One region of the Variovorax sp. efr-133-TYG-130 genome, then DNA from elsewhere that is predicted to be linked to it. Evidence: predicted binding sites of a transcription regulator. Region 1 holds the regulator's gene; the other holds the start of a gene.
What was found. The regulator HrcA, encoded in region 1, represses chaperone genes, less so after heat shock. The targets are predictions, from matches to a motif close to TTAGCACTCNNNNNNNNNGAGTGCTAA.

Region 1 (14,233 bases):
CCAGCTTCATGCCCCGGTCAGAACAGGTTGTCCTGATCCGAGAACAAACTCATCACCGACTCGCCCTTGGCAATGCGCTGGATCGTTTCGGCGATCAGCGGTGCCACGGAGAGCTGGCGGATCTTTCCGCAGGCATTGGCGCCGTCGGAAAGGGGGATGGTGTTGGTCACGACCACTTCGTCGAGGGCCGAGCCCTGCGTGATGCGCTCGATGGCCGGGCCCGAGAAGATCGGGTGCGTGCAGTAGGCGTAGACGCTCTTGGCGCCGCGCTCTTTCAGCACTTCGGCTGCTTTGACCAGCGTGCCGGCGGTGTCGATCATGTCGTCCATGATCACGCAGTTGCGGCCGTCGATCTCGCCGATCACGTTCATGACTTCGCTGACGTTGGCCTTCGGGCGGCGCTTGTCGATGATGGCGAGGTCGCAGTTCAGTTGCTTGGCCAGCGCGCGGGCACGGACCACGCCGCCGACGTCGGGCGAAACCACGATCAGGTCTTCGTAGTTCTTGGCGCGCAGGTCGCCGAGCAGCACCGGCGAGGCGTAGATGTTGTCGACCGGAATGTCGAAGAAGCCCTGGATCTGGTCGGCGTGAAGGTCCATCGTGAGCACACGCTCGACACCGACGGTTTCCAGCAGGTTGGCCACGACCTTGGCCGAGATGGGCACGCGGCTCGAGCGCGGACGGCGGTCCTGGCGGGCGTAGCCGAAGTAGGGAATGACGGCGCTGATCCGCTCGGCCGAAGCGCGCTTGAGCGCGTCGACCATGATCAGCAGTTCCATCAGGTTTTCGTTGGTAGGAGCGCAGGTCGACTGGACCACGAACACGTCGCGGGCGCGGACGTTCTGGTTGATCTCGACGGTGACTTCACCGTCCGAGAAGCGGCCCACGCGGGCGGCGCCCAGCGAAGTACCGAGGTTGTGCGCGATTTCCGCAGCAAGGCCAGGATTGGCGTTACCGGTGAAAACCATGAAATCAGGGTGATTAGCCTGCATGAGCGCGTCCCGGCAGTGCAAATTGGCTTAGGAAGCCGCCAAAAGGTTTGTGATGCATGGCGACCGGTAGGCCGCCGATTATTGCAGCGGGTGAGCTGCAAATGAAGACTGCGGCCATTTGGCCGCAGTCGTTGAAGATTTGGCAGGGGAGAAAGGATTCGAACCTTTGCATGCTGGAATCAAAATCCAGTGCCTTAACCAGCTTGGCGACTCCCCTACACGGGTCGATGATTTTCACCACCAACCGATATATGTCGCATCGAACCGAATGAACGGCCCGATCATCTTTTCAGGTTGCCCATCCCCAGAGTGGATGGACTTCCAGGTTGCTGCATTGACGAACCTGCCAGCCCTTGGGGGCTTCCAGCAGTTCCGCTTCCTGCGGCGCTTGCGGCATTTTCGCGAACACCGAACTTCCGGAGCCGGTCATCCGTGCCTTCAACCCTTGGGCTCCGAGCCATTCGATGGCGTCGGTGACCGCGGGGCAAAGTCGCTGGGCAACCGGCTGCAGGTCGTTGTGGCCGAAGTCGAAAACCGAAGGGCTCAGAACCGAGCTTTTCAGGTTTGTCGCTTCGAGCGATTCGCTCTCTGCAGCAAAGCCTGTGATTATAGCAACAGGAGTTGAACGTTCAAGATCTGTTGCTGAAAAAATTAATCGAGTATCGAGTCCCTCGGGAGGCTTGGCCACCGCGAAACGCGCGGCAGGGAGTGTAACCGGTGTCAGCTGCTCTCCGATGCCCTCGACCCACGCATTGCGGCCGCCGAGAAAGAAAGGCACGTCCGCGCCCAGCTTCAGCCCGATGTGGGCAAGGCGCGAGAGCGGCAGGTTCAGCCCCCACAGGCGGTTCAGCGCCAGCAGGCAGGTGGCCGCGTCCGAAGAGCCGCCGCCCATGCCCGCCTGCGCCGGCACATGTTTGGCCACGCCGATGTGGGCTCCCTGGCCCGGCGCGGCGAACGCCTGCAGTGCACGCGCAGCACGCAGGATCAGGTCGTCCGCGGGCAGCTCGGTCGTGAGGTCTTCGCGGCTCAGTTGGCCGTCACGGCGCAATTCGACATGCAGCGTGTCGCACCAGTCGATCAGCATGAAGACCGATTGCAGCAGGTGGTAGCCGTCGTCGCGCCGGCCGGTGATGTGAAGGAAGAGGTTGAGCTTGGCCGGCGCGGAAAGGTCGTAGATCGCCTTCATGACCGCTCGAACACGATGCGCAGGTCAGCCCGCGGGCTCGGTGCTTCGCGTACCGCCGCCAGGCGGCCGTTGGCGAGCTGCCCCAGGTCCGGCTTCCAGCCAGGCACGGGATCATTGCGGCCCGCCAGCCAGCCAAACAGCGCACCGACCGGAATGGCTGCCCCGGTGGCCGCCTCGATGAGCGCGTCGACGGAGTCGAAGCGCCGCGTGTTGCTGCCGTCTTTCAGCAGTGCTTCGCCCGGCGACCAGTGCAGCTGTGCAAGCGTGCTGCCGATGGGGGTCGTGAGCGTGAGATCGCCCGAGTCGGCGGAGCCGCGCAGCTCGAACAGCGCGGCAAAGGTCTGTACAGGCTCGCTCTCGATGCGAAGCGACATCCGTCCGCTCCAGCTGTCCGAAGCCTTGGGTGCCGAAGCGCCGCCACCCGACAGCTGGGCGCAGCCTGACACGACGAGCAATGCAGCGCCGCCAGCGGCCAGCAGCACACGTCGCCCGTGATCGATCCGTTGCGGCGCAAGCGCCTTTGCCAGCGTCATCTTCAAGGCTTCACGCGCAGGCGCTTGAGTGTTTCCTGCAGGGTTTCGTTCTCGGAGTCGCTCAGCAAGGCTTCTTTCCAGATCGCGACCGCGCGGTCCTTCTGGCCGCTGCTCCACAGCACTTCACCGAAGTGCGCACCGATCTCCGGGTCGGGCCGTGTCTTGTACGCGGCTTCGAGGATGCGGATCGCCTCCGTGGTGTTGCCGAGGCGGAATTCGACCCAGCCCAGGCTGTCGGCGATGAACGGATCGTCCGGCGCCAGCTGCACCGCCTTCTGGATCAGCGTGCGTGCTTCGTCGAGCCGGATCTTGCGATCGGCGAGCGAATAGCCCAGCGCGTTGTACGCATTCTGGTTGTCGGGCTTGAGTTGGATGAGCCGGCGCAGCAGGCGCTCCATGTCGTCGAGGCGGTTGAGGCGCTCGGCGACCATGGCCTGGTCGTAGACGAGGTCGGCGTCGTCCGGCGAGGCCGCGGAAGCCTGGGCCAGCATGTCGTAGGCCGCCTGGTATTGCTTGGCGTCGCGCAGCAGCTGCACCTCGGCGAGGAACTTCTGCTTCTTGTCGTCGGCCGTGCGTTCGGGCAGCGAGCGGATGAGTTCGCGCGCCTGCGGCAGCTTGCCCTGTTGCGCGAGCAGCGCCGCGCGGCGGGTTTGGGCGGCGACGATGTCGTCCGTGCTGGTCACGCGCGACAGCCAACGTTCCGCGGCCGCGTAGTCCTTGCGGCGCTCGGCCAGTTGCGCCAGTGCAAAGTACGCCTGCGACACGCTGCGGCGGCGGTCTCCCGCTTCGCCCGCGTCCTTGCCCTGGTTGCCCGAGAGTTCGATGAAGCGCTTGAGCGAGGCCTCGGCGGCCGCGTCCTGCTTGGCCTGCATCTGCAGGCTGCCGAGCAGCAGCCAGGGCTCGGCCAGTTCGGGCCGGGCCGTGGTGAGGGCCTGGAGCTGCGCGGTGGCATCGGGGAAGCGGCGGTTTTCGACCAGCACGCGGGCGTAGGCCACGCGCAGGTCTGGGGCGGCCTTGGGGTTGTTGTTCAGGTAGCGGGTGACGATGGGCTCGGCCAGCGGCTGGCCGGGGTCGATCATCTCGAGTGCCAGAGCAGCCGGGGCGTCGGACGAGGGATCGAGTTCCTGGCCCCTGCGCGCGGCTTCCAGCGCGCCGGAAGCATCGCCCGCGTTCAGGCGCAGCCGGCCCACGGTGGCCCAGGCCAGCGCACCGGTGGCCGGGTTCTTGAGTTCGTCGGACAAGGCCTGCTCGACCACCGAGGCGGCCAGCTTCTTGTCGGGCGCGCGCGAATAGTTGCGCACGATCACGGCCATGAGCAGCGGCCGTTCGACCTGCGAGGTGGCCGCCACTTCGGCGCGCAGCAGCTCGGTCGTTTCGCTGATGCGGTTGAGCGCGATCAGGATCTGCAGTTCGACGCGCCGGGCGTCGCGGGAAGTGGGCAGCGTTTCCTGCCAGGCACGGGCCGCCGCCAGTGCCGCATCGCCGGAACGCGACTGCAGGGCGATCTCGACCGCGCGCTGGAACAGCTTGCCGTCGCGCAGCCGGCGTGCGGCGTCGAGCACCAATGCGTAGCCGGAGCCGGGGTCGCCGGAACGGGTCGTCAGCTCGCCCATCAAGATTTCGTAGAACAGGTCCGCGGTCAGTGCCGAGGGCTGCGCCGCGGGCTCGGCGGCAGCGGCTGCCTTGGCGACGACGGTCTGCTGCGGCTTGGCCGCCGGCTTGCGTGGCGCGGACCGTTCGATGATGGGAGCGGGGCTGTCGGGGGCTGCTGGGTCGTTGGTTTGCGCGTGGACGGCACAGGCCAGTAAGACGAGAGACGCGGCCGCCGCAAGGCGGTGTCGGCGGGGCGGAAGGTTCATCCGACCATAATAATCCAGCCTTTTGAACGTGCGCCGCGTGGGGCTTCGTCGCCGTCGGCATTTGCCGGAGATTTACTTTTCATGCCTGAATTACCCGAAGTCGAAGTCACCCGGCGCGGCATTGCCGACCGCATCGCCGGGGCGCGCATCGACGCGGTACGCATCGGGAAACCACTGCGCTGGGCGCTGATGGTGCTGCCCGAGGCGCTGGTCGGGCGCCGCGTGCTCCAGGTGCGCCGGCGCGGCAAATACCTGCTGATCGATCTCGACCGCGGCATCCTGCTGCTGCACCTGGGCATGTCGGGCAGCCTGCGCTTCGACGCGGTGCTGCCGCCGCCCGGCACGCACGACCATTTCGATCTGGTCACCGACCTGGGCACCTTGCGGCTCAATGACCCGCGCCGCTTCGGCGCCGTCGTCTATGTGGAGAACGAAGACGCGCCCTGGGCCATCAAGCTGCTCGGCGGGCTCGGCATGGAGCCGCTGGGCGAAGACTTCGACCTCGACGTCTTCCATGCCGGGCTCAAGAAGCGCAAGACCGCCGTCAAGCAGGTGCTGCTGGCGGGCGACGTGGTGGTTGGCGTGGGCAACATCTATGCGTCGGAAGCGCTGTTCCAGGCCGGCATCCGGCCGACGCTGTCGGCCGCGCGCATCAGCCGGCCGCGTGCCGCCAAGCTGCATGCGGCGGTGCGCGAGATCCTTGCAAGGGCGGTAGAGAAGGGCGGCAGCACGCTGCGCGATTTCTCCAACATCGACGGCCAGAACGGTTATTTCCAGCTCGAGGCGACCGTCTACGGCCGGGCCGGCGAACCCTGTCGGGTCTGCGCAACGCCCATCCGGCTGTTGAGGCAGGGGCAGCGCTCCACCTATTACTGTCCCAACTGCCAGAAATAGCGGATGTAACCGTCGAGCTAAATGGGCCGAAAACGGTTGCTGCCTACCTCTCGATGCTATATTTGTAAGCTCTTTTTTACATCTGTCTCTTGAGCCGCTCCTTCAACCGACAACTCGATCAGCACGGCGCCTGGCGAAGCAATTTCGCCCGCCGGCTGCAGTGGCTGTCCCGCTGGCTGACCGAGAACGAGCTGCTCGACCAGGCGGTGGCCGAGCGCCTGCGCGGGCTCGAGACGCAGATCCGCACCAGCAAGGTCATGGTCGCGTTCGTCGCGGAGTTTTCGCGCGGCAAGTCGGAACTGATCAACGCCATCTTCTTTGCCGGCTACGGGCGGCGCATCATGCCCGCGAGCGCCGGGCGCACCACGATGTGCCCGACCGAGCTGGGCTACGACCCCGCGCTTGCGCCCAAGCTGCGGCTGCTGCCCATCGAGACCCGCCTGGAGCCGCACTCGCTCGCGCACTGGCGCGAAAAGCCCACGCGCTGGACCGAGATCGCCATCGACGTAGCCAATGCCGAGCAGCTGGCACAGGCCATGAGCAAGGTGGCCGAGGTGCGCTGGGTCGCCAAGGACGAAGCGCGCACGCTGGGTTTCTGGGACGACGAGACGCCCGACGACAACCCGGTGCAGGACGCCGAAGGCCGCGTCGAAATTCCGCGCTGGCGCCATGCGGTGCTCAACATGCCGCACCCGCTGCTGGAGCAGGGGCTGGTGATTCTCGACACCCCCGGCCTGAATGCGATCGGCGCCGAACCCGAACTCACCGTGAGCCTGATCCCGCAGGCGCACGCGGTCGTCTTCATCCTGGGCGCCGAGACCGGCGTGACGCGCTCCGACCTCTCCATCTGGCGCGAGCACCTGATCACCGAAGACGAAGGCAACAACACGCGCTTCGTGGTGCTCAACAAGATCGACACCATGTGGGACACGCTGAGCACGCCCGCGCAGATCGCGCAGCAGATCGAGCGCCAGCGCGAAAGCGCGGCCCGCCTGCTCGAGGTGCCGCTGGCGCAAGTGCTGCCGGTGTCCGCGCAGAAGGGCCTGCAGGCCAAGATACAGCGCGATGTGCCCTTGCTCGACGCCAGCCGCCTGCCCGCGCTCGAAGCGCTGCTGGGCGAAGGCGTGCTCGGCAAGCGCGAGACCATGCTGCGGCTGGCCGTCGATGCCGGCATGAGCGCGCTGCGCGTCGAGGCCGAACGCATCCTGAAGGTGCGCCAGCGCGACCTGTCCGAGCAGGCGCTCGAGCTGCAGGGGCTGCGCGGCAAGAATGTCTCGGTGATCCGCCACATGCGCGCGCGCATCGACCAGGAGCACGCCGAGTTCGAGGGCAGCAACACGCGCATCCTGGCGCTGCGCTCGGTGCAGGGCAAGCTGCTGCGCGAGGTGTATGCCGTGCTCGGCCGTACCGCGCTCAAGGCCGACATGGTGCGGCTGTCGGCCGCGCTCAAGCGCCCCGGCGTGAAGCTCAGCGTGCGCAAGGTGTACGCGGAGACCTTCGACTCGCTGCGCAACAACCTGCGCGAAGTGCAGGCGACCACGGCGGAGATCCAGTCGATGCTGCACGCCACCTTCCGCCAGCTCAATGCCGAGCAGGGCTTCACGCTGCAGGCGCCGGCGGAGCCCGACCTTACGGGCTTCGAGCAGGAGCTCAGCCAGATCGAGCGCAGCCACATCCACTACCTCGGCGTGGGTAACCTGCTGAAGCTCGCGCAGGCCGATTTCTGCGACAAGCTCGTGCGCGCGCTGGCCAGCCGGCTGCGGCTGGTGAATGAAGCCGCCATGACCGAGGTCGAGCGCTGGAGCAAGGGCGCGAGCGCGCAGATCGATGCGCAGCTCAAGGAGCGCCGGCGCAACTTCAGCAAGCGCATCGAGGCCATCGAGCGCATCCAGAGCGCGGCGGGCAACCTCGACGAGCGGCTGATGGAGCTCGCCGCGCAAGAAAGCAACCTGGCCGAGCTTCATCTGCGGCTGCGCGAATTCACCACGCTCATCACCCAGCAGGCAAAGCCGCAGTCTGCGGCTGTCGCCGGCGAACTGCGTGCTGCCTGAATCCCCCGACTTCGCCGCGCAGATCGTGGCCTGGCAGCGCAGCCACGGCCGCAGCCAGCTGCCGTGGCAGAACACCCGCGACCCCTACCGCGTCTGGCTGTCGGAGGTGATGCTCCAGCAGACGCAGGTGTCGACGGTGCTCGGCTACTTCGCGCGATTCCTCGAGCGCTTTCCAGACGTGAAGGCGCTGGCCGCCGGAACCGAAGACGAGGTGTTCGGCCTCTGGAGCGGCCTGGGCTACTACAGCCGCGCGCGCAACATGCACCGCTGCGCGCAGGACGTCGTCGCGCGCTTCGGCGGCGAATTCCCGCGCACGGCGCAGGAACTCGTGACCCTGCCCGGCATCGGCCGCTCCACCGCCGCGGCCATTGCCGCCTTCTGCTTCGGCGAGCGCGTGGCGATCCTCGACGGCAACGTGAAGCGCGTTCTGACGCGGGTGCTCGGCTTCGGCGGCGACATGTCGTCGTCTGCGCAGGAGCGCGCGCTGTGGGATCTAGCGACGCAGCTGCTGCCCCCCGCCGAACAGCGCGAGGCCATCGCCCACTACACGCAGGGGCTCATGGACCTGGGCGCCACGGTCTGCCTGCCGCGCAAGCCCAGCTGCATGATCTGCCCGGTCGACCAGCGCTGCGTGGGCCTGCGCGAGGGCGCGCCCGAGCGCTACCCCGTCAAGACCCGCAAGCTCAAGCGCAGCGCCCAGTCGCTCTGGCTGCTGCTGGCGCGCGATGCGCAGGGCCGCGTGTGGCTGGAGAAACGGCCGGCGAAGGGCATATGGGCGGGGCTGCACTGCCTGCCCGTATTCGACAGCCGAGACAATCTGCTCGCAGCGCTGCCGCCCGCCGCGCAACGCGGCACGCAAGACATGCCGGCCTTCGTGCACGTGCTGACCCACAAGGACCTGCACCTGCACCCGGTGCTGCTCGAAGGCGCCCAGCCGATCGGCGAAGGCGCGCGCTGGGTCGACGCGCAGGAGTGGAGCCGGCTGGGCCTGCCGGCCCCGGTGCGCAAGCTGCTGGAAAGCAGCGAGGCCCGATAGGAGCCGGTGGTCAGTTCGCGTCGAGTTCGCGGTGCCGCTTGAGCGCACCCCAGCGGGCGCCGAACGAACGCGCGAGCTGCTCCACCAGGAACACCGACCGGTGCTGCCCGCCGGTGCAGCCGATGGCCACCGTCACGTAGCTGCGGTGGTCGCGCGCCAGCGCATCCAGCCAGTGCGACAGGAACTGCTCGATGTCGTCGTACATGCGCGCCACGTCGTCGTGCTCGCGCAGCCATTCGATCACCGGTTCGTCGCGTCCCGTGAGCGGGCGCAGCGCGGGCACGTAGTGCGGGTTCGGCAGCATGCGCACGTCGAACACATAGTCGGCATCCAGCGGCACGCCGCGCTTGAAGGCGAACGACTCGAACACCAGCGTCAGCGCGCTCTGCGGCGCCGAGATCAGCGACTTGATGTAGCTCTGCAGCTGCGCGGGCCGGATCAGGCTGGTGTCGATCACGTCGGCACCATCGCGCAGGTCGGCCAGCAGTTCGCGTTCCAGCTCGATGGCCTGCATCAGCACGCGATGCTGCTCGGGCACGTCGGTGCGGCCTTCCTGGCGCGAAAGCGGATGGCGGCGGCGGGTTTCCGAATAGCGGCGCAGCAGCGCGTCGGTGGTGGCGTCGAGGAACAGCGAACGCAGCGAGATCCCGCCGTCGCGCCGCAGCGCATCGAGCTGCTGCGGAACGATGGGCAGCGAGACGCCGCTGCGCACGTCCATGGCAATGGCCACGCGCGGCGTCTGCTGTTCGTGCTGCAGGGCGATGAACGCCGTCAGCAGCTCGGGCGGCAGGTTGTCGACGCAGTAGTAGCCGGCGTCTTCCAGCGCATGCAGGGCCACCGATTTGCCGGAGCCCGACATGCCCGTGATGAGGACCAGGTCGAGGTTCATGGCGTGGCCGCGGAAGTCTTGTGGCCCAGCATCTCGCGGGCGTGCGCGAGCGAAGTCTGCGAAACCTTCTCGCCGCCCAGCATGCGGGCGATTTCCCTGGCGCGGTTGTCTTCGTCCAGGCGCGACACGCCGCTCTCGGTGCGCGGGCCTTCCTTGCCGGCCGCCGCGGTCTGGCGCTTGGCCACCACCAGATGGTGGTCCGCGCAGGCCGCCACTTGCGGCAGATGGGTGACGGCGAGCACCTGGCGGTCGCGGCCGAGCTGCTTCATGAGGCGCCCGACCGTCTCGGCGACGGCACCGCCGACGCCGGCATCCACTTCGTCGAAGATCAGCGTCTGCGCGGTGCCGAGCTGGCTGGTCGTTACGGCAATGGCCAGCGCGATGCGCGAAAGCTCGCCGCCCGATGCCACCTTGCCGATGGCGCGCGGCGTGCTGCCGGTGTGGCCGGCCACGAGGAACGCCACTTCTTCCAGGCCGGCGCGGCCGGGCTGCGCCAGCGGCTGCAGATCGACTTCGAAGCGCCCGCCCTGCATGCCCAGGCCCTGCATCGCCTCGGTGACGGCCTGCGCGAGCCGCGGTGCCGCCTGCTTGCGCGACTTGCCGAGCGCCCTGGCTTCCTTCATGTAGGCCTGCTGTGCGCTCTGCTCGGCGCGTTCCAGGCCGTCGAGATCGCTTTGCGCATCGAGCGCCTGCAGCTCGGCCTGCCAGCCGGCCAGCAAGGCCGGCAGGTCGGCCGGCGTGCGTTTGTAGCGGCGCGCGAGCGACATCCACAGGCCCATGCGCTCGTCCAGTTCGGCCAGGCTTTGCGGATCGGCTTCGGCGTCGCGAAGGTAGCCGTGCAGCGAGTGGGCCGCGTCGGAGGCCTGCGCCACGCAGGAGGCCAGCACTTCGCCGAGGTTGCGGAACTCCGGCTCGATGTGCTCGCAGTTCTTCAGCAGCGTGGCCGCGCGCGAGAGCGCGGAGAGCGCGCCGTTGTCTTCGTCTTCCAGCGCCTGGCTGGCGCCCTGCGCCGCGTCGATCAGCGCCTGCGCGTTGGAAATGCGCGAGTGGTTGGTCGACAGTTCTTCCCATTCGTCGACGCCGGGCGCGAGCTTGGCGACCTCGGAAATCTGCCACTGCAGCCGCTCGCGCTCGCGCTGCAGCGAGTCTTGCGCCGAGCGCGCATGTTCGAGCGCGGAGAGCGTCTGCCGCCAGCCATGCCAGGCGGCGTCGAGCGCGTCGCTGCGCACGCCCGCATAGGCGTCGAGCAGGCCGCGCACCGCATCGGGCCGGGTCAGGCTCTGCCAGGCGTGCTGGCCGTGGATGTCGAGCAGGCGGTCGCCGAGTTCGCGCAGCTGCGTGGCCGTGGCCGGGCTGCCGTTGATCCAGCCGCGGCTGCGGCCCTGCAGGTCGACGGTGCGGCGCAGCAGCAGCGCGTCGCCGGCTTCGAAGCCGCCTTCGTCGAGCCAGGAGGCCAGGGCCGGATCTGCATCGAATTCGGCGCTCACGTCGAGCCGTTCGGCGCCTTCGCGCACCGCGCCGGCGTCGGCGCGGTTGCCCAGCGCCAGCTGCAGCGCGTCGATCAGGATGGATTTGCCCGCGCCGGTTTCACCGGTCAATACCGTGAAGCCGCCGGACAGGTCGAGTTCGAGTGATCGCACGATCACGAAGTCGCGCAGTGCGATGCGTCGCAGCGCCATTCAGGAGCCTCCCTCGTTCCAATGAAGTTTCTTGCGCAGCGTGTCGAAATAGCTCCAGCCGCGCGGATGCAGGAAGCGCACGCGGAAGTCGGAGCGGCGCACCACCACGCGGTCGCCGATCGCCAGCGAGGCGAGCGACTGCATGTCGAAATTGGCGCTGGCGTCGCGCCCGCCCACCAGCTCGATGACGATCTCGTCGGCATCGGGCAGCAGCACCGGGCGGTTCGACAGCGTGTGCGGCGCGATCGGCACCAGCACCCAGCCCGGCACCGCCGGGTGCAGCAGCGGCCCGCCGGCCGACAGCGCGTAGGCGGTCGAGCCCGTGGGCGTCGCGATGATCAGGCCGTCGGCGCGCTGGTTGGCCACGAAATGCCGGCCGACCGACACGCGCAGCTCCACCATGCCGGAGGTGGCGCCGCGATTGACGACCACGTCGTTCATGGCCAGCGCGTCGAACACCGAGGCGCCGTCGCGCATGACCCGCGCGTGCATCAGGCTGCGGTGGTCTTCCTCGTATTCGCCGGCCAGCATCGGGATCAGCGTGGCCTGGTAGTTGTCGAGCGGAATGTCTGTGATGAAGCCGAGCCGGCCACGGTTGATGCCGATCAGCGGAATGCCGTAGCTGGCGAGCTGCCGGCCGATGCCGAGCATGGTGCCGTCGCCGCCGACCACCAGGCCGAGGTCGCAGCGCTGGCCGATTTCCTCGACCGACAGGGCCTCGTAGCGCGGATGGGCGGGCGCGTCGTCGGCGTCGTCCTCGCAGGTCGAGCGCTCGACGAACACCTTGCACCCCTGGGATTCGAGGAAGGCGCCAATGCCTTCCATCACGCCGTCGCGCGCGTCCGCCTGCGCGCGGGCGCCGGAAGCCTGGTATTTGCCTATGAGGGCGACGTGACGGAAGCGAGAGGTCATATCTCACAAATTACAACACTAAAATCTTGCAATGCTGGACGACCGTGCCAAGTTGCTGCTCAAGACGCTCGTCGAGCGCTACATCGCCGACGGGCAACCCGTCGGCTCCCGCACGCTCTCGCGTTCGTCCGGGCTGGACCTGTCGCCCGCGACCATCCGCAACGTCATGGCGGACCTCGAGGAACTGGGGCTGATCGCCAGCCCGCACACCTCGGCAGGCCGCATCCCGACGCATCGCGGCTACCGCCTGTTCGTCGACACCATGCTCACCGCCCAGCGCGAGCAGATGAGCCCGCCGGCGCTGGCGCCCGACCAGCCGCAGAAGGTGATCGCCAACGCGGCGCACCTGCTGTCGAACCTGTCGCAGTTCGTGGGCGTGGTGATGGCGCCGCGCCGCGCTTCGGTGTTCAAGCAGATCGAGTTCCTGCGGCTGTCGGACCGGCGCCTGCTTGTGATCATCGTGTCGCCCGACGGCGACGTGCAGAACCGGGTGATCTTTCCGGAGGCCGACTATTCGCAGTCGCAGCTGGTCGAGGCGTCCAACTACATCAACGCGAACTACGCGGGCCTGACGATCGAGCAGGTGCGCGATCGCCTGCAATCCGAAGTCGAGAAGCTGCGCGGCGAGATCGCGGCGCTGATGCAGGCCGCCGTGAAGGTCAGCTCCGAGGTGCTCACCGAGGCGCAGGAAGACGACGTGGTGATCTCCGGCGAGCGCAACCTGCTCTCGGTGACCGACTTTTCCAGCGACATGGGGCAGCTTCGCCGCGCCTTCGAGCTTTTCGAGCAGAAGGCGCAGCTGATGCGGCTGCTCGACGTGTCGAGCAAGGCCGAGGGCGTGCGCATCTTCATCGGCGGCGAAAGCAAGGTGGTGCCGTTCGAGGAACTGTCCATCGTCAGCGCCAACTACGAGGTCGACGGGCAGGTCGTGGGCACGCTGGGCGTGATCGGGCCGACCCGCATGCCCTATGAACGCATGATCCAGATCGTCGATATCACGTCGCGTCTGGTGAGCAATGCGCTGAGCCACCGCAAATAGGCGCCGCGGCGCGAATAGAATCGTGGCGCGTGGGCCGTTAGCTCAGTTGGTTAGAGCAGCGGACTCATAATCCGTTGGTCGATGGTTCAAGCCCATCACGGCCTACCAACTACCCTTTTCGCATAACGATTGTTTGCTATATATTTTATAGCAACGAGATTTCAAATTTCGCCGTTGCCAGATCGTTGCCAGAATTTTGATTACAGGGGCATCGCAATTTTGGGGAATGTGCCCTGCGTCTGTGCAGGGCGGGCGGATTTTGGATCGGCCGCGAGCTGGAGAGGTGAGCGCAGACCTCGAATTCGCTGGCAACTTTCGTGGCGAGGCGGAATGCTGTGTTCAGGCGGCGCAGTGCGTGCCAATGCGTGGGGCGCCGGCAGCACGCCCTATCTGACTTCGATTCTTCGTAAGCGCGCGGCAAATCTTTCGTGGCACAGGAGACCTTGGCTGAGACCCATCACAATGGGGTGATATGCCCCCACCGCTTCTGCAAACCAGTCTCACCCTCATCTGTCACGCAAGACCGTCGCTGTTGTCAGGCTTGCGGAGGTGCTTTTAGCCAGCGGGTATTCAGGCATTTGCGTGCTCTAAGACCAAGTGTGTGCGGTGAAGCAGTTCAACTACACCACTGCCGTGGTTGTCGGGATCGATGATCTCGGCTATCAGCGCCGATATTGCTACGAGCATCGAGCGGACGCTCAAGCCGCGCTCGCGGCCTGGAATGGCTGTGAACATCCATCCGAGCCGTGGATCAAATGCAAGGGCGCTGGCATTGATCTATTGAACCCGGATTTCCGCTGAGTTCTGCCGTGGCGAGGTCGAATGCCAGGATTTTGAGTATGGGCCAGCGAAGCCGCGATAGTGAAGCGGCTGGGTGCATCTTTCCTGGTGAAGATGGGCTTGTCACCGCGGTTAGAAATCGCCACACGGACGCTTTTGCCATCGACCCAGCAAAGGTACGGGACATCTCGAGTCACCTACTTGATGTCGATGGGCGCCTCCGTATCACTCCTGCTTGCATGTTCGAAGAGACAACTGCCCAAGAACGGCTGATGTTTGGCGTGCGCCAAGGCATCTATAGCTTTCCAACCGACGAGCTCTGTGAGTTCCTGCGATCCCGCATCGACGGCAGGATCGCCATCGAGATCGGCTCTGGACACGGG
Region 2 (14,233 bases), on a different contig from region 1:
CGCTGCGCGGTCCGGCTCTGTGGCTGATTGCCCTTGCACTGACCGGCTGCGCCGGCCTGCCGCCGCGCGCGCCCGAGCCGCCGGTGAAATCCATCGCCGCCTCGCCGGCCACGGAGCTCGGCCGCGCGGCCATCGCCCTGAACACGCCGCCGGACGGGCTGACGAGCATGCGCCCGCTGATCGAGGCGTCCTACGCGCTCGATGCGCGGCTCGAGCTGATGCGGCGGGCCCAGTCCTCCCTCGACGTGCAGACCTACCAGCTCGGCAACGACAAGACCGGCCGCCTGCTTCTGCGCGAACTGCGCAATGCCGCGCGGCGCGGCGTGCGCGTACGGCTGCTGCTCGACGACTTCTACACCGCCGGCATGGACCGCCTGCTGCTCGGACTGGCCGCCGAACCCAATGCCGAAGTGCGGCTGTTCAACCCCTTCGTGAATGCGCGCGACCATTCGTCGGGCCGCTGGCTGGAGTTCTTCTCCGACTTCCGCCGGCTCAACCACCGCATGCACAACAAGCTGTTCCTGGCGGACGGCGCGATGGCCATCGCGGGCGGACGCAACCTCGCCGACGAATATTTCCTGCGCAGCGAGAGCGCCAACTTCATCGACTTCGAACTGCTGCTGGCCGGCCCGGTCGTGCCCGAGGCCGCGGCCATCTTCGACACCTACTGGAACAGCGACGTGGTCTACCCGCTTCAGCGGGTCGCCAGCACCAGCCGCTCGACCGAGACGCTGAAAGCCGACTTCGAGGCCGCCACCTCCCCCGCCAACGCCCCGCCGCCCGGCCCCCTGCCCCTCACCGACCTGCTCGGCGACCCGCCCCTGGGTGCCCAGCTCGCCAACATCGACGAAGCGAAATGGATGCGCGCCGAGGCCAACGCCTCCGCCGACAGCCCCAACAAGGCGCTGGGCGTCATGGCGCACCCCACCGAATCGCTGGCGCAGCGCTTCCACGAGATGCTGGCCACGGCGCAGTCGAACGTGGTGGTGATATCGCCCTACTTCATTCCGGGCGACGAGGGCATGGAGCGCATCCGCATGGGCCGCGAGCACGGCGTGAACATCACCGTCATCACCAACTCGCTGGCCGACAGCGACGAGCCGCTGGTCAACATCAACTACAACCGCTACCGCGTCGACATGCTCAAGCTGGGCGTGAACCTGTACGAGGTCAGCACCCAGCAGCTGCGGCGCAGCGGCCAGTTCCGCGACCTGCTGAAGAAGGCCCGCGGCCGCCTGCACGCCAAGCTGGCGCTGGTGGACCGCCAGTGGGTGCTGCTCGGCTCGATGAACCTCGACCCGCGCTCGGCCCGGCTGAACACCGAGTTCGGCGTGCGCGTGCGCAGCTTCGACCTGACGCAGGCGCTGCTTTTCGCCTACCAGCTCGACGACATCGAAGGCGTCTACCGCGTCACGCTCAAGCCCGACGGCCAGAACGTGCAATGGGTCGGCACCGGCGACGTCGACAACGAAGTGCTCGACAGCGAACCCGACTCCAGCATGCTGACGCGGCTGCAGCTGCTGCTGTTCTCCTGGTTCGTGCCGACCGACCAGCTGTAGGCGGGCTCAGCGCCGGTCCAGCGCCCTGAGCGTCTCGGCCAGCACCAGCGTGCCGGCGGCCACCTGCTCCTTGGTCGCCCATTCTTCCGGGCAGTGGCTGCGGCCATCGAGGCACGGGATGAAGACCATGCCCATCGGTCCCGTGGAAGCGACGTGCATGGCGTCGTGGCCGGCGCCGCTGGGCAGTTGACGATGCGCCAGGCCCAGGCGGTCGGCGGCTTCGGCCACGGCCTGCATGACCAGCCCGGAGCACTGCACGGGCGGCGTGCGGGTCAGCGGCTCCATCGCGCAGGAGAGGCGCAGCGCCTGCAGCTCATCGCGGCACAGGGCCAGCAGCCGCTCGGGGAACTCGTCGAGCACCGGCTGCGCATTGCTGCGCACCTCCAGCACCATGTCGACGCGGCCGGGCACGGCGTTGGGCACGTTGGGGCTCATCGAGATCCGGCCGATCGTCGCCACCACGTAGTGCGGCCGCCCGTCCATGGCGCAGGCCTCGCGGTGCGCCGCGTCGATCAGCCGCGCGGCGCCGACCAGCGCATCGCGGCGGATGTCCATCGGCGTGGTGCCGGCATGGTCGGGCTGGCCCGTGACCGTGAGTGCCACGCGGCGGATGCCCACGATGTCGGTGACCACGCCGATCGGCAGCCCTTCGCGCTCCAGCACCGGCCCCTGCTCGATGTGCAGTTCCACGAAAGCGGCCACGCCACCGGCGCCGCGGGCCGCGCCGGCCAGCGCATCGGGTTTCGCGCCGATGCGATGCATGGCCTGCGACAGGCTTTCGCCGGCTTCGTTGCGCGAGGCCAGCATGGCCGCGTCCAGCGTGCCGGCGAAGGCGCGGCTGCCCACGCAGGAAATGCCGTAGTCGCTGGGCTCTTCGGACAGGAAGTCGATCACCTCCAGCGGATGGCGCAGCATCACGCCGCTTTCGTGCAGCGACTGCGCCACCTCCAGCCCCGCGAGCACGCCGAGGATGCCGTCGAAGCGGCCGCCGCCGACCACGGTGTCGCAATGCGAGCCGGTGACCAGCGGCGCAAGCCCGGCTTCGGAGCCTTCGCGCCGGCCGGTCAGGTTGCCGGCCGCATCGGTATGGACGGCGAGCCCCGCCTGCTGGAACTGCTCGCGCAGCCAGTCCCTGGCCTTGTCGAATTCGGGCGAGAAGGCGCGGCGGGTCCAGGGGACGTCGGGAAGGGTGAAGGAAGAAAGAGTTTCGAGCCGATGCCAGAGGCGATCGGCCTGGATGGAAATGGATGGGGACATGCCCCGATGTTCGCCGAACGCGGCCGGTCGGCCGGCTAGTAAACGTCCCGCCGATAGCGCCCTTGCGCAATGAGGTCTTCCAGCGCGGAGCGCCCCAGCACTTCCTCGAGCACCGCATCCACGCCGGCCGCCATGCCGTGCAGGCTGCCGCACACGAAGACCACGGCGCCGTCGCCGATCCAGCGCTGCAGTTCGGGCGCTGCGTCGCGCAGCCGGTCCTGCACGTAGATGCGCTCGGCCTGGTCGCGCGAGAACGCCAGGTCGATGCGGGCAAGAGCACCCTGCGCGCGCCACCGCTTGAGTTCGTCCATGAAGAAGGCATCGCACGCGCTCTGGCGTTCGCCGAACAGCAGCCAGTTGCGATGAAACCCCTGCGCCACGCGCTCGCACAGATGCCCGCGCAACCCCGCGTAGCCCGAACCGTTGCCGATGAAGATGCAAGGCCGCTCGTCCGCCACCGGCTCGGAGCCGGGGTTGGCCAGCAGGCGCAATTCCACTTGCGCCGACGGCATCGCATGCACCGTGAGCCAGCCCGAGGCGAGCCCCAGGCCCGACTCATGGCGTGCCTGCCGCACCAGCAGCCGGATGCGCCCTTCTGCCGGCACCGAGGCAATCGAGTAGCGACGCGGCGCCAGCGGCACGAGCGCATCGGCCAGCGCCTGGGCATCTGAAACCTGCGACAGCTCTTCCGGCGCCGGCATCGCGCTGCATGCCAGGGCCTCGCGCAGCATGAGGGTGCGGCATTCGAACCGCACCTGCGCATCGCCGTCCAGCGATGCCGAGCGCAGCAGGGCAGCCACCGTTTCCGGCGCATGGCGCGGCCGCAGTTCGGCCAGTGCGCCCGGTCGCCATGAAGGCAGTTCGCCCTGCACCGAAGGCGTCAGTTCGATCTCGCAGAGCGGATGCCCCAGGCTGCGCGGGTTGAGCAGGCGGCGCGCGGACAGCGTCCATGCGCCGAAAGGCTGCTCCTCCGGAACGGCGGTCAACGCATCAGGCATCGAGTCGCCCCGCGCCCCGGGCATCGCGCCCAGGTGCCGCCGCCACACGGCCAGCGCACCGGCGTCGCCGTTGTCGACCTCGACCATCGGAAACAGCGACTGCGCACCGGCTGCGACCAACGCATGGTCCAGCGTGTGTCCGAAGCCGCAGAAGCGCGCGTAGTGCCGGTCGCCCAGCGCCAGCAGGCCGTAGCGCAGGTGCGACAGCGCCTCGCCGCCGACCTGCGCGAGCCGCTGCGCGAATCGGCGCGCGGCATCGGGCGGGCCGCCTTCGCCGAAGCTGCTGGCGACGATCAGCACGTGCCGGTGGTGCCGCAACTGCTCGGGGTCCAGACGCGCCAGCGACGCCACGGTCACCGGCAGCCCCGCGCCCTCGAGCGCGGCGGCGCTGCGCATGGCAAGGCCCTCGGCCGTGCCCGACTGGCTCGCGAAGGCCACCAGCACGCGTTCCGACGCAGGCGCCATGCCGCCGGCCGGCCGCACCGCCGCTTCCAGCGCCGCGCGCTCGGCCCGCACCGCGCGCTTCTTGCGGCGCCGGTCGAGGTACAGCAGCCAGCCGGTGATGGAAAACACCGGCAGCATCAGCGCCGCCAGCAGCATCGCGATGCGCCCCGGCAGGCCGAAGTAGGTGCCCATGTGAAGCGGATAGATCGCCGCCAGGAAGCGCCCGCCCGCCGTCTTGCCGGCATGGCGCTCGTCCTGCGTCACCTCGCCGCCCGGCAGCCGCACCGTCATGCGGTTGCGCGCGCGTTCGTGGGCGGGTGCCGCGTCGAGCCAGGTGAACAGCACCGACGGCGCGGCGCCCGAGGGCACGCGCAGGATGACCTCGCTCCAGCCGCCGGTCTCGCGCGCCTTCTGCTCGAAGACAGCCCAGGCGGGCGCGACATCCACCGCGGCGGCATCGTCGCGCGCCACGTTGCGCATGCGCGGCGCGGTGCGCGCCTGCTGCGCGGCCACGCGGGGATGGCCGGCCATCGCATCGACACGGTCGCGCACCGCGTCGAAGGCCCAGTACAGCCCGCTGGTGGTGAACACGATGTACATCAGCAGCGCGCAGGTGCCCATCACCGAATGCAGGCCCCACAGAAACGAGCGCCCCTTGAGCGCCGGATCGAAAGTGAGCCACGCGCGCCAGTCGAGCGGGCGGCGCGGCCATCGCAGATAGAGGCCCGAGAGCGACAGCAGCAGCAGGCCCATCGCCAGCACGCCGGCCACCACCCGCCCCGGTTCGCGCGGCAGCAGCAGCCAGCGATGCAGCGACTCGACCCATTCGAAGAAGCCGGCGCCCGCGAGCGGCGGCAGCGCGGTGCCCGCGTAGGGGTCGAGGTAGACGGTTTCACCTCGCCGCTCACCCGGCGGCGGCGCGAAGATCACCCGCGCCGCCGCGCCCGGCTCGGCGAACAGCGCAAGCGTGCCGACCTGGCGCCCGGGCCACGCCTGCCTTGCCGCCGCGAGCAGCTGCGCCGGCGTGAGCACGGGCACGGCCTGCGCCGGCACGTGGCGCCCGTGCGGGTTGAGTGCATCGATGATTTCCTCGCGGAACGACAGCACCGCGCCGCTCAGGCCGATGACGATCAGCACCGTGCCGGCCGTGATGCCGATCAGCCAGTGCAACTGGAACCAGAGCTGGCGCAGCGCGGGGAATTTCATCGATTCTTTGTTTTCAGCGGATGCCGGCGGTCCAGTCGACGGCCGCGTCGAACAGCATCCGGCCCGCGGGCGAAAGGTTGGTGAAGGTTTCGTTGCCGAGGAAGAACATCACGCGTCGCGCCGGCGCGAGCGACTCGTAGTCCATGGTGGCGCCCTTCTCGTAGCCGAAGATGGCCGCCTTCTCTGGCTGGCCGTACAGCGTGGCGATGGTGGTGGCGCCCAGGCCCGGCTTGCCCCAGCTCATGCCGGCCTGCCTGGCGTAGACGTTCGTCACGCCGGCCGGCAAGCCCGCCGACATGGGATGCGGCGCATTGACCAGCCACAGGTAGCGCTCCTTGGCGGCTTCGCCGAAGTCCGTGTCATGCCGCTTGCCGGTCATGGCCAGGTCGTCGAGCAGGTCGTTCTCCCAGGTGAGCAGCGGCACCGGCAGTTGGCGCCAGGCGCCGCTCACGTCCTTGGCGGCGACGGTGGACGAGATCACGACGAGGTCCGCGCCGGCCGCCACCGAGGGCGCGGCAGACTGGTCCTGCAGCGTCACGGCAAAGCCGCGCGACTCGAGGTGCGCCTTGACCTTCTCGTCGGCCGGAAGGCTGGGGCCGTCGCGCTGCACCAGCAGCACGACCTTGCGGCCCTGCCCCGGCAACTCGGCGGCGCTTGCGCCTGCCGTCGAGAGGCCGCACGCCATCAGAAGAACGACGGCCGCGCGGCGGGTGATGTGAATGAGCGGCTTCATCTAGAACTCGAAGGTCGTGAGGAACGAGACTTGGCGCGCATCGCCCATCGAGATGAAATAGGTGTTCGCTGCCGACGGGTAGTAGGTCTTGTCGAACAGGTTCTTCACGTTCAACTGGAACTTGACCTTCTTGCCATACAGGCGCGTGTCGTAGGTGGCGAAGGCATCGACCGTGGTGTAGCCCGGCAGCACGAAGCTGTTGGCCGAGTCGCCCGCGCGCTTGCCGACGTAGTGCGCGCCGGCGCCCATGCGCAGCCTTCCTTCGCCGCCGAACACCTGGCCGAAGTCGTACACGGCCGAGAGCGACGCGGTCTGCCGCGCCACGTTCCAGAGCCGGTTGCCGGCGTACAGCGGGTCTTCCGTGGTCTTGGCGTCGATGTAGGCGTAGCTCGCGATCGCGCTCCAGTTCTTGCTCAGCTGGCCCGCAACGTCCACTTCGAGGCCGCGGGAACGGGCCGCGCCCGAGGTGCGCCAGTCGTTGAGCTTGGTCACGTCGTTGAACTGCGAGACCAGCACGTTGCGCTTGTGGATGTCGAACAGCGCCACGGTGCCGGTCACGCCGCCGGGCATGTCGAACTTGGCGCCGAGCTCCCACGACTTGGCTTCCTCGGGCTTCACCGAAGCATCGAGCACGTAGCCGCTCGACAGCGGCGCGATGGTCGAAGCCGGCTTGAGCGACTGGGTGTAGCTGCCGTAGAACGACACGGTATCGGTCCATTTGTAGATCAGCCCCAGGCGCGGCAGCAGCTTGGAGCCGTAGGTGTCGGTGTTGACCTTGAAGGGCCGCCCGCGCCCCGCGAGCTGCGACCACGCCTGGTAGCGCAGCGCGGCCACCGCGATCCAGCGGTCGTTCAGGTGAATGGAGTCCTGGAAGAACAGGGACTGGTTGTGCAGCCTGTCGGTCTGGTCGCTGTCGCTCGCCGACACGGTGCTCGACGGCGCCTCCAGGCCGTACACCGGCAACAGGTAGCTGAAGGTGCTCCTGGTGGCCTGGCGCAGCAGGTCGGCGCGGTAGATCCTGCGGTACTCGGCGTCCCAGCCGAACTGCAGGTCGTGGCGCATGCCGCCCAGCTCGACGGTGCCGTCGACATACGCGGTGGCGTAGCTGTCGGTGCTCAGCGCGCCGTGGGTGGCGTCGTTGCTGCGCGTGAGCGTGCCGCGCGTGGTGTTGATGCCGTTCACCCGCAGCTGGTTGGCGTCGTAGGTTTCCTGGTTGTAGCTGAGGTTCAGGTGGCCGGCCCAGCCGCTGCCGAACTGGTGGTCGACCGAGAGCTGGCCCAGGTGCGTCTCGCCGCGCATCTCGTTGAAGGGCTCGTCCAGTCGCTGCGTCCTGGGCGGCGCCAGCGGGCGCTGGGTGCGCGGGTCGAGCGCGGTGCCGCGGTCGAAGGGCGTGACGTACTTGCGGTACTCGTACCAGAGCACGGCCTGGGTGTCGTCGCCGTACCAGGCCAGCGACGGTGCCACCAGCGTCTCGCGGTGCTTGCCGAAGTTGCGCCAGTAGTCCTCGTCCACATGGTCGACGATCAGCCGGTAGGCCAGCCCGTTCTCGCCGATGGGGCCGGTGGTGTCCAGCGTGGCGCCGCCGCCGTCGCGCCCGCCCGCGTAGCCCGAGCCCAGCAGCGACAGGCTCGTGCGCTGCCGCAGTTGCGGCTTCTTGCTCACCACGTTGATCACGCCGCCCGGGTCCATCAGGCCGTAGAGCTGCGACGACGGGCCCTTGAGCACTTCGACGCTCTCGGCCGCCGCGTTCATGCCGCGGCCCTGCACCAGCGGCATGCCGTTGTGCATGATCGAGCCATCGCGGTTGCCGCCGAAGCCGCGCTTCATGATGGTGTCCTGCGTGCCGGCCAGGGTGTTGCCCTGGTTGATGCCGCTGACGTTGGTGAGCGCGTCGTCGATGTTGCGCGGACGCTGGTCGCGGATGACCTGCGCGGGCACCACGTTCACCACCTGCGGAATCTCCAGCACCGGCGCGGTGGTGCGCAACGTGGAGGCGTCGGGCGTGGGCTGGTAGCGGTCGTCCGCGTCGGCGGGTGCCGGCGCCGCGCGGGCCACCACGCGCACCGCCGGCAGCGTGCCGTCGGCCTCGCCAGATTCGCCCGCCGATGCCTCGGGCGCAGCGGCGCTCTTGCGCAGCGTGAATTCACCCGCCCCGCCTTCCACCGCCTCCAGACCGGTGCCCGAGAGCAGCGCCGCAAAGCCCGCACGCACGGTGTAGTTGCCTTGCAGGCCGGCGGAGTTCAGCGCCCGCGTGCTCGCAGGGTCGAAGGACAGCGCCACGCCCGACGCCGCGGCAAAGCGCCCGAGCACCGTGGCCAGCGGGCCGGCGTCGATGCGGTAGCTGCGGGCCGCCTGGTTCTGCGCGCGGGCGCCGTCGGCGGTGTCGGCGGCCACGGCCGCGATCGGCAGGGCCATCGTCGCGGCGAACAGGCACAGCAGCGCCTTGCGGACGGGGTTGGGTGATGAGGGGTGCGCGTGCATTCTTCGGAATTCCTTCGGCATTGATTGCGGATTCATGGCTCTCAATGGGTAGGCCGAACGAAATCGAAAAACATGAAAGGCGGCGGCCAAGAAAATGCAAATGCGCCGAAGCGCATGGCCGCATGCGGAATCAGGCAGGCACGAGCGACACCCAATAGCGCGTCAGGCCGCTCACGCGCACCGGAAACGCCCGCACGATGACCGCCAGCGCCTTGCCGGTATCCATGACCGGGAAGGCGCCCGACACCCGGATGTCCGCGACGGCGGGGTCGCAGGCCAGCCGGCCGCGGTGGTAGCGCGCAAGCTCGGCCACCACGTCGCCCAGCCGCCAGTCGTTGACGACGAGGCTGCCGTGCTCCCAATCGGCCGATGCGGGATCGGCCGGCTGCGGCGCATCGACGCTGTCGCCGGTGAAAGCCACCTGCTGCCCCGCCTCCAGCCGCACCACGTTGCCGGGCGCGTGCGAGGCGCGAACCTCGACGGCGTCTTCGAGCACGCTCACCACCGTGCGCGCGCCGTCGCTGCGCACCGTGAAGCGCGTACCCAGCGCGAGGATGCGGCCATGCGGCGTCGCGACCAGGAAGGGGCGGCTGTCGATGCGCGCCGCACCCGGCAGGCCGCGGTGCCTTGCCGTCTCGGCCAGGAGCTCGCCTTCGCGCAAGGTGACGAGCCTGTGGGTGGCGTCGATGGACACATCCACCGACGTGCGGGTGTTGAGCTTCAGCAGCGAGCCGTCGGCCAGCGTGACGGAACGCTGCTCGCCGGTGCCCGTGCGGTAGTCGGCCAGCCAGGCGCGCCAGCCGCCGTCGGTGCCGGCCACCTGCCACGACGCGTAAGCCAGCGAGCCACCGCCCGCCAGCACGGCAATGCCGCGCAGCACCCGGCGCCGGTCGGCATGCGCAGCCCGCAGCGTGGAGGCCGCCACGTGCGCCGGCACGCGCTTGAACGTCGCCTGCATGGCCTCGAAGCGCTGCCAGGCGCGCTGGTGGTCGGGGTGGGCGCGATGCCAACGGCGCCAGTTCTCGCGGTCGGCCTCGGAGGCATCGCCGGAGCACAGCCGGGCGTACCAGGCGATGGCCTCCTTGCGGACCTCGGCTTCGCTGCGCGAGGGCGCGCCGATGCCGTCGGGCGTCAGCTCGAAGCCGGACTTCATCATCACGGCGCGAGCATGTAGCAATGCTCGAGCGCCTTGCACATGTAGTTGTTGACCGTGCGCACCGTCACGCCCAGGCGGGCGGCGATTTCCGCATAGGTGAGTCCGTCGAGCTGCGACAGCATGAAGGCCTGCCGCACCGCCGGCTTCATGCCGTCGAGCATGGTGTCGATGGCAACCAGCGCCTCGAGCACGATGGCCCGCGCTTCGAGCGACGGCAATTGGGGTTCGGGCAGCGCGGCGAGGGTGTCGAGGTAGGCACGCTCCAGTGCCCGGCGCCGGTGGAAGTCGACGACCAGCCCGTGCGCGATGGTGGCCAGGTAGGCGCGCGGTTCAGCCGCGGCAACGGGCTCCCTCCTGCTCAGCAGCCGCACGAAGGTGTCGTGCGCCAGGTCGGCGGCGTTGTGCGAGCAGCCCAGCTTCTTGCGCAGCCAGGCGTGCAGCCATCCGTGATGGTTGCTGTAGAGCGTTTGCACCTCGTGCTGAACTAACGCGAACTCGCCGGCCGGCATGGGTGGGATCTCCGCGCAGCCGCGATGGCTTCGCTCGGTTATTAATACGAATAGTTCTCAATTGTACGCTTTCGCCGGATGCCTTCCAACCAGCTGGCACGCACACTGCCCTTGAAACGTCATCGATTGCCCTTATGATTAGCACTCGCTGCTGACGAGTGCTAACAGCCCTCGCTTCCAGTCGATGGGCTGCCGGCCTCCGGTCCGGCGCCCGACCACAAACCCGTTTCTTATCCATACATCCAGGAGATGCAATGAAACTTCGTCCTTTGGCCGATCGCGTGATCGTCAAGCGTGTTGACAGCGAAACCAAGACCGCCTCCGGCATCGTCATCCCCGACGCAGCCGCCGAGAAGCCCGATCAGGGCGAAGTCCTGGCCGTGGGCCCGGGCAAGCGCAACGACAAGGGCGAGCTGGCCGCACTGACCGTCAAGGTCGGCGACCGCGTCCTGTTCGGCAAGTACAGCGGCCAGACCGTCAAGGTCGGCGGCGACGAACTGCTGGTCATGAAGGAAGACGACCTGTTCGCGGTCGTCGAGAAGTAATTCAAACATCCCATTCGGAGTAATAAAACATGGCAGCAAAAGACGTAGTCTTCGGCGGTGAAGCCCGCGCACGCATGGTCGAGGGTGTGAACATCCTGGCCAACGCAGTCAAGGTCACCCTGGGCCCCAAGGGCCGCAACGTGGTGCTCGAGCGCTCGTTCGGCGCCCCCACCGTCACCAAGGACGGTGTGTCGGTCGCCAAGGAAATCGAACTCAAGGACAAGCTGCAGAACATGGGCGCCCAGCTCGTGAAGGAAGTGGCCTCCAAGACCAGCGACAACGCTGGTGACGGCACCACGACCGCCACCGTGCTGGCTCAAGCCATCGTTCGCGAAGGCTTCAAGTACGTGGCCGCAGGCATCAACCCGATGGACCTGAAGCGCGGCATCGACAAGGCCGTGACGGCCCTGGTCGAAGAGCTGAAGAAGGCTTCGAAGCCCACCACCACGTCGAAGGAAATCGCTCAAGTCGGCTCGATCTCGGCCAACAGCGACGAAACCATCGGCAAGCTCATCGCCGACGCGATGGACAAGGTCGGCAAGGAAGGCGTGATCACCGTCGAAGACGGCAAGTCGCTCGAAAGCGAACTGGACGTCGTCGAAGGCATGCAGTTCGACCGCGGCTACCTGTCGCCCTACTTCATCAACAACCCCGAGAAGCAATCGGCGCTGCTCGACAACCCCTTCGTGCTGCTGTTCGACAAGAAGATCAGCAACATCCGTGACCTGCTCCCCACGCTGGAACAAGTCGCCAAGGCCGGCCGTCCGCTGCTGATCATTGCCGAAGAAGTCGAAGGCGAAGCCCTGGCTACGCTGGTAGTGAACACGATCCGCGGCATCCTGAAGGTCGTGGCCGTCAAGGCTCCTGGCTTCGGCGACCGCCGCAAGGCCATGCTGGAAGACATCGCCATCCTGACGGGCGGCAAGGTCATCGCTGAAGAAGTGGGCCTGACGCTCGAAAAGGTGACGCTGGCCGACCTGGGCCAAGCCAAGCGCATCGAAGTGGGCAAGGAAAACACGATCATCATCGACGGCGCCGGCGCTGCTGCCGACATCGAAGCCCGCGTGAAGCAAGTGCGCGTGCAGATCGAGGAAGCCACGAGCGACTACGACCGTGAAAAGCTGCAAGAGCGCGTGGCCAAGCTGGCCGGCGGTGTTGCCGTGATCAAGGTCGGCGCCGCCACCGAAGTCGAAATGAAGGAAAAGAAGGCTCGCGTCGAAGACGCCCTGCACGCTACCCGCGCCGCAGTGGAAGAAGGCGTGGTTGCTGGTGGCGGCGTGGCTCTGCTGCGTGCCAAGCAAGCCGTGGGCGACCGCGTCAAGGGCGACAACGCCGACCAGGACGCCGGCATCAAGCTGGTGCTGAAGGCCATCGAAGCCCCCCTGCGCGAAATCGTGAACAACGCCGGCGGCGAAGCCTCGGTGGTGGTGAACGCGGTTCTGGCCGGCAAGGGCAACTACGGCTTCAATGCCGCCAACGACACGTACGGCGACATGCTCGAGCTGGGCATCCTGGACCCGACGAAGGTCACCCGCACCGCACTGCAGAACGCCGCTTCGGTGTCCTCGCTGCTGCTGACGACCGAAGCCATGGTGGCTGACGCTCCGAAGGACGACGCTCCTGCCGGCGGCGGCATGCCCGACATGGGTGGCATGGGCGGCATGGGCGGCATGGGCATGTAAGCCCGACGGCCGGGAACACTTTCCCGGCCAGGCCGCTCGATCCGTCGAGCAACAACAAGAGCCGGGCATGCCCGGCTCTTTTTTTTGCCCGCGGCGCCGCGCGCCCGCCTACCAGCCGCCGCCGTTGCGGTTGGGTCCGCGCTGCGTGCCGTCCATGCCCGCGGGCGCCCAGGCTCCGATGGTGTGGCAAGCATGGCCCGGCGCGACCAGCTGGTGGCGCCGGGGCAGGTCGTCCACCGGCCTGACCAGCACCTCGACGCTGTCACGCGCCTCGCCGCATGCGACGACGACTCGGTGCAGGCCGGCACCGACACCCTCCAGGCTGGCCTGCCAGAGGCCGGCGCCCGCGTCCTGCATGGGAGACGGTGCGCCCGCGTCCAGGAACACCTCCATCGGCGCCGTGGCGTGGCCGATGCGCCGTGCCACGACCTGCAGCGTGCCGGGCCGCGGCACCTGGCGCGGGTCGGTCACGCGGGTGAGCAGGCGCACATCGCAGGGGCTCACGATCTGCACGTGCGGCCAGGGTTGGCCGATGCGGCGGAACCGCACGCTCGGCACCGAGTCGTGCACGCACACGAGCGAGAAGCCCGCCCGGCCGTCGTCCTCCTCGATCTGCGCGGTGGACCGCGTGGCGCCGTAGACCACCCAGCCGTCGTTGAGCAGCTCGTTGTAGTGCGTGTGTCCGGTATCGACGAACGCGACCCGGGCATCGGCGAACAGGCGCGCCAGTTCCTCGCCACCGTCCGCCATGTCGCCCGGAAAGGTGTGCATGAACACCAGCGGCGTCTGCCCCTCGGCCTGCGCCCGCGCGAGTTCGCGGGTGGCGCGATGCAGGTGGTGCGCGCTGAGCCGGAAATCGGGGCCGCCCTGGCCCGCGCTCACCACATCCAGAAAGATGCAGCGATGAGCGCCGAAGACTTCGCACTCCGGCCGCTGCGCCGGCGCGAAGGAAGCCTCGTAGGCCGCCAGGCTGCCGCCCTCGAAGTCGTGATCACCCGGGATCGCCCGCCAGGGCAGCGTCAGCGGGCCCAGCGCCTGCACGATCGCGGCGTACTGCGCTGCGGTGGCGTGGTTGGCGTTGTCGCCCGGCAGGTAGACGAAGGCGGCATCGGCGGCATGTGCGTTGGCCTCCTGCACGATCTGCCGCAGCCGCGGCAGCGCGGCCCAGTCGTCGGCCTCGTCCATGTGCAGGTCGCCGACGTGGAGCCAGTAGATGGAGGAAGTCATGCGCCGGCCCTCCCGCGTTCGGCACCGCGAGCCGCCTCGCCGCCCGCGCCCGCACAGGCCGGCATCAGCAGCGCGCCGAAGCCGACCCACAGCGCCACCGAGACCAGCGCGAAGCCGCCCAGCACGTAGAAGGCCAGCTGGTAGCCGAAGAGCTGGGCCAGCCAGCCGCCGATGGCTGGCGAAAGGCTCGCGCCCAGGCCCTGCACCGTCATCACCGCGCCCTGGCCGACGTTGACGCGGCCGGTGCCGTTGAGCAGGCAGGCCACCAGCCCCGGCACCGCCACGCTCTGCAGCCCGGCGCCGATGCCGTCGAGCGCCTGCACCGGCCACACACCCCACGACTCGATGAAGCTGCCGGCCAGCAGGCCGCGCACCGGCAGCGCAATGAAGGAGACCAGCATCACCAGCCAGTAGCCGCGCCCGGCCGCCATGCGCA

Region 2: the regulator HrcA is predicted to act here: its motif matches at 10,482-10,508, upstream of QRN67_RS31280 (co-chaperone GroES).

What each region holds. Positions count from the first base shown of each region.
Region 1 is NZ_JARVTD010000018.1:50,092-64,324, reverse strand. It holds gene QRN67_RS18040 (ribose-phosphate pyrophosphokinase) at 18-992, opposite strand; tRNA gene QRN67_RS18035 (tRNA-Gln) at 1,133-1,209, opposite strand; gene ispE (4-(cytidine 5'-diphospho)-2-C-methyl-D-erythritol kinase) at 1,282-2,178, opposite strand; gene QRN67_RS18025 (lipoprotein insertase outer membrane protein LolB) at 2,175-2,711, opposite strand; gene QRN67_RS18020 (tetratricopeptide repeat protein) at 2,714-4,570, opposite strand; gene mutM (bifunctional DNA-formamidopyrimidine glycosylase/DNA-(apurinic or apyrimidinic site) lyase) at 4,652-5,464, shown strand; gene QRN67_RS18010 (dynamin family protein) at 5,554-7,515, shown strand; gene mutY (A/G-specific adenine glycosylase) at 7,505-8,551, shown strand; gene rapZ (RNase adapter RapZ) at 8,562-9,440, opposite strand; gene recN (DNA repair protein RecN) at 9,437-11,119, opposite strand; gene QRN67_RS17990 (NAD kinase) at 11,120-12,031, opposite strand; gene hrcA (heat-inducible transcriptional repressor HrcA) at 12,063-13,070, shown strand; tRNA gene QRN67_RS17980 (tRNA-Ile) at 13,102-13,178, shown strand; gene QRN67_RS17975 (hypothetical protein) at 13,677-13,871, shown strand; gene QRN67_RS17970 (hypothetical protein) at 14,090-14,233, shown strand, end outside.
Region 2 is NZ_JARVTD010000044.1:64,121-78,353, reverse strand. It holds gene QRN67_RS31315 (phospholipase D family protein) at 1-1,559, shown strand, start outside; gene ertE (N-carbamyl-l-glutamate amidohydrolase ErtE) at 1,566-2,816, opposite strand; gene QRN67_RS31305 (sulfite reductase flavoprotein subunit alpha) at 2,852-5,464, opposite strand; gene QRN67_RS31300 (hypothetical protein) at 5,478-6,197, opposite strand; gene QRN67_RS31295 (TonB-dependent siderophore receptor) at 6,198-8,678, opposite strand; gene QRN67_RS31290 (FecR domain-containing protein) at 8,809-9,834, opposite strand; gene QRN67_RS31285 (sigma-70 family RNA polymerase sigma factor) at 9,834-10,343, opposite strand; gene QRN67_RS31280 (co-chaperone GroES) at 10,598-10,888, shown strand; gene groL (chaperonin GroEL) at 10,918-12,570, shown strand; gene QRN67_RS31270 (metallophosphoesterase family protein) at 12,679-13,797, opposite strand; gene QRN67_RS31265 (MFS transporter) at 13,794-14,233, opposite strand, start outside.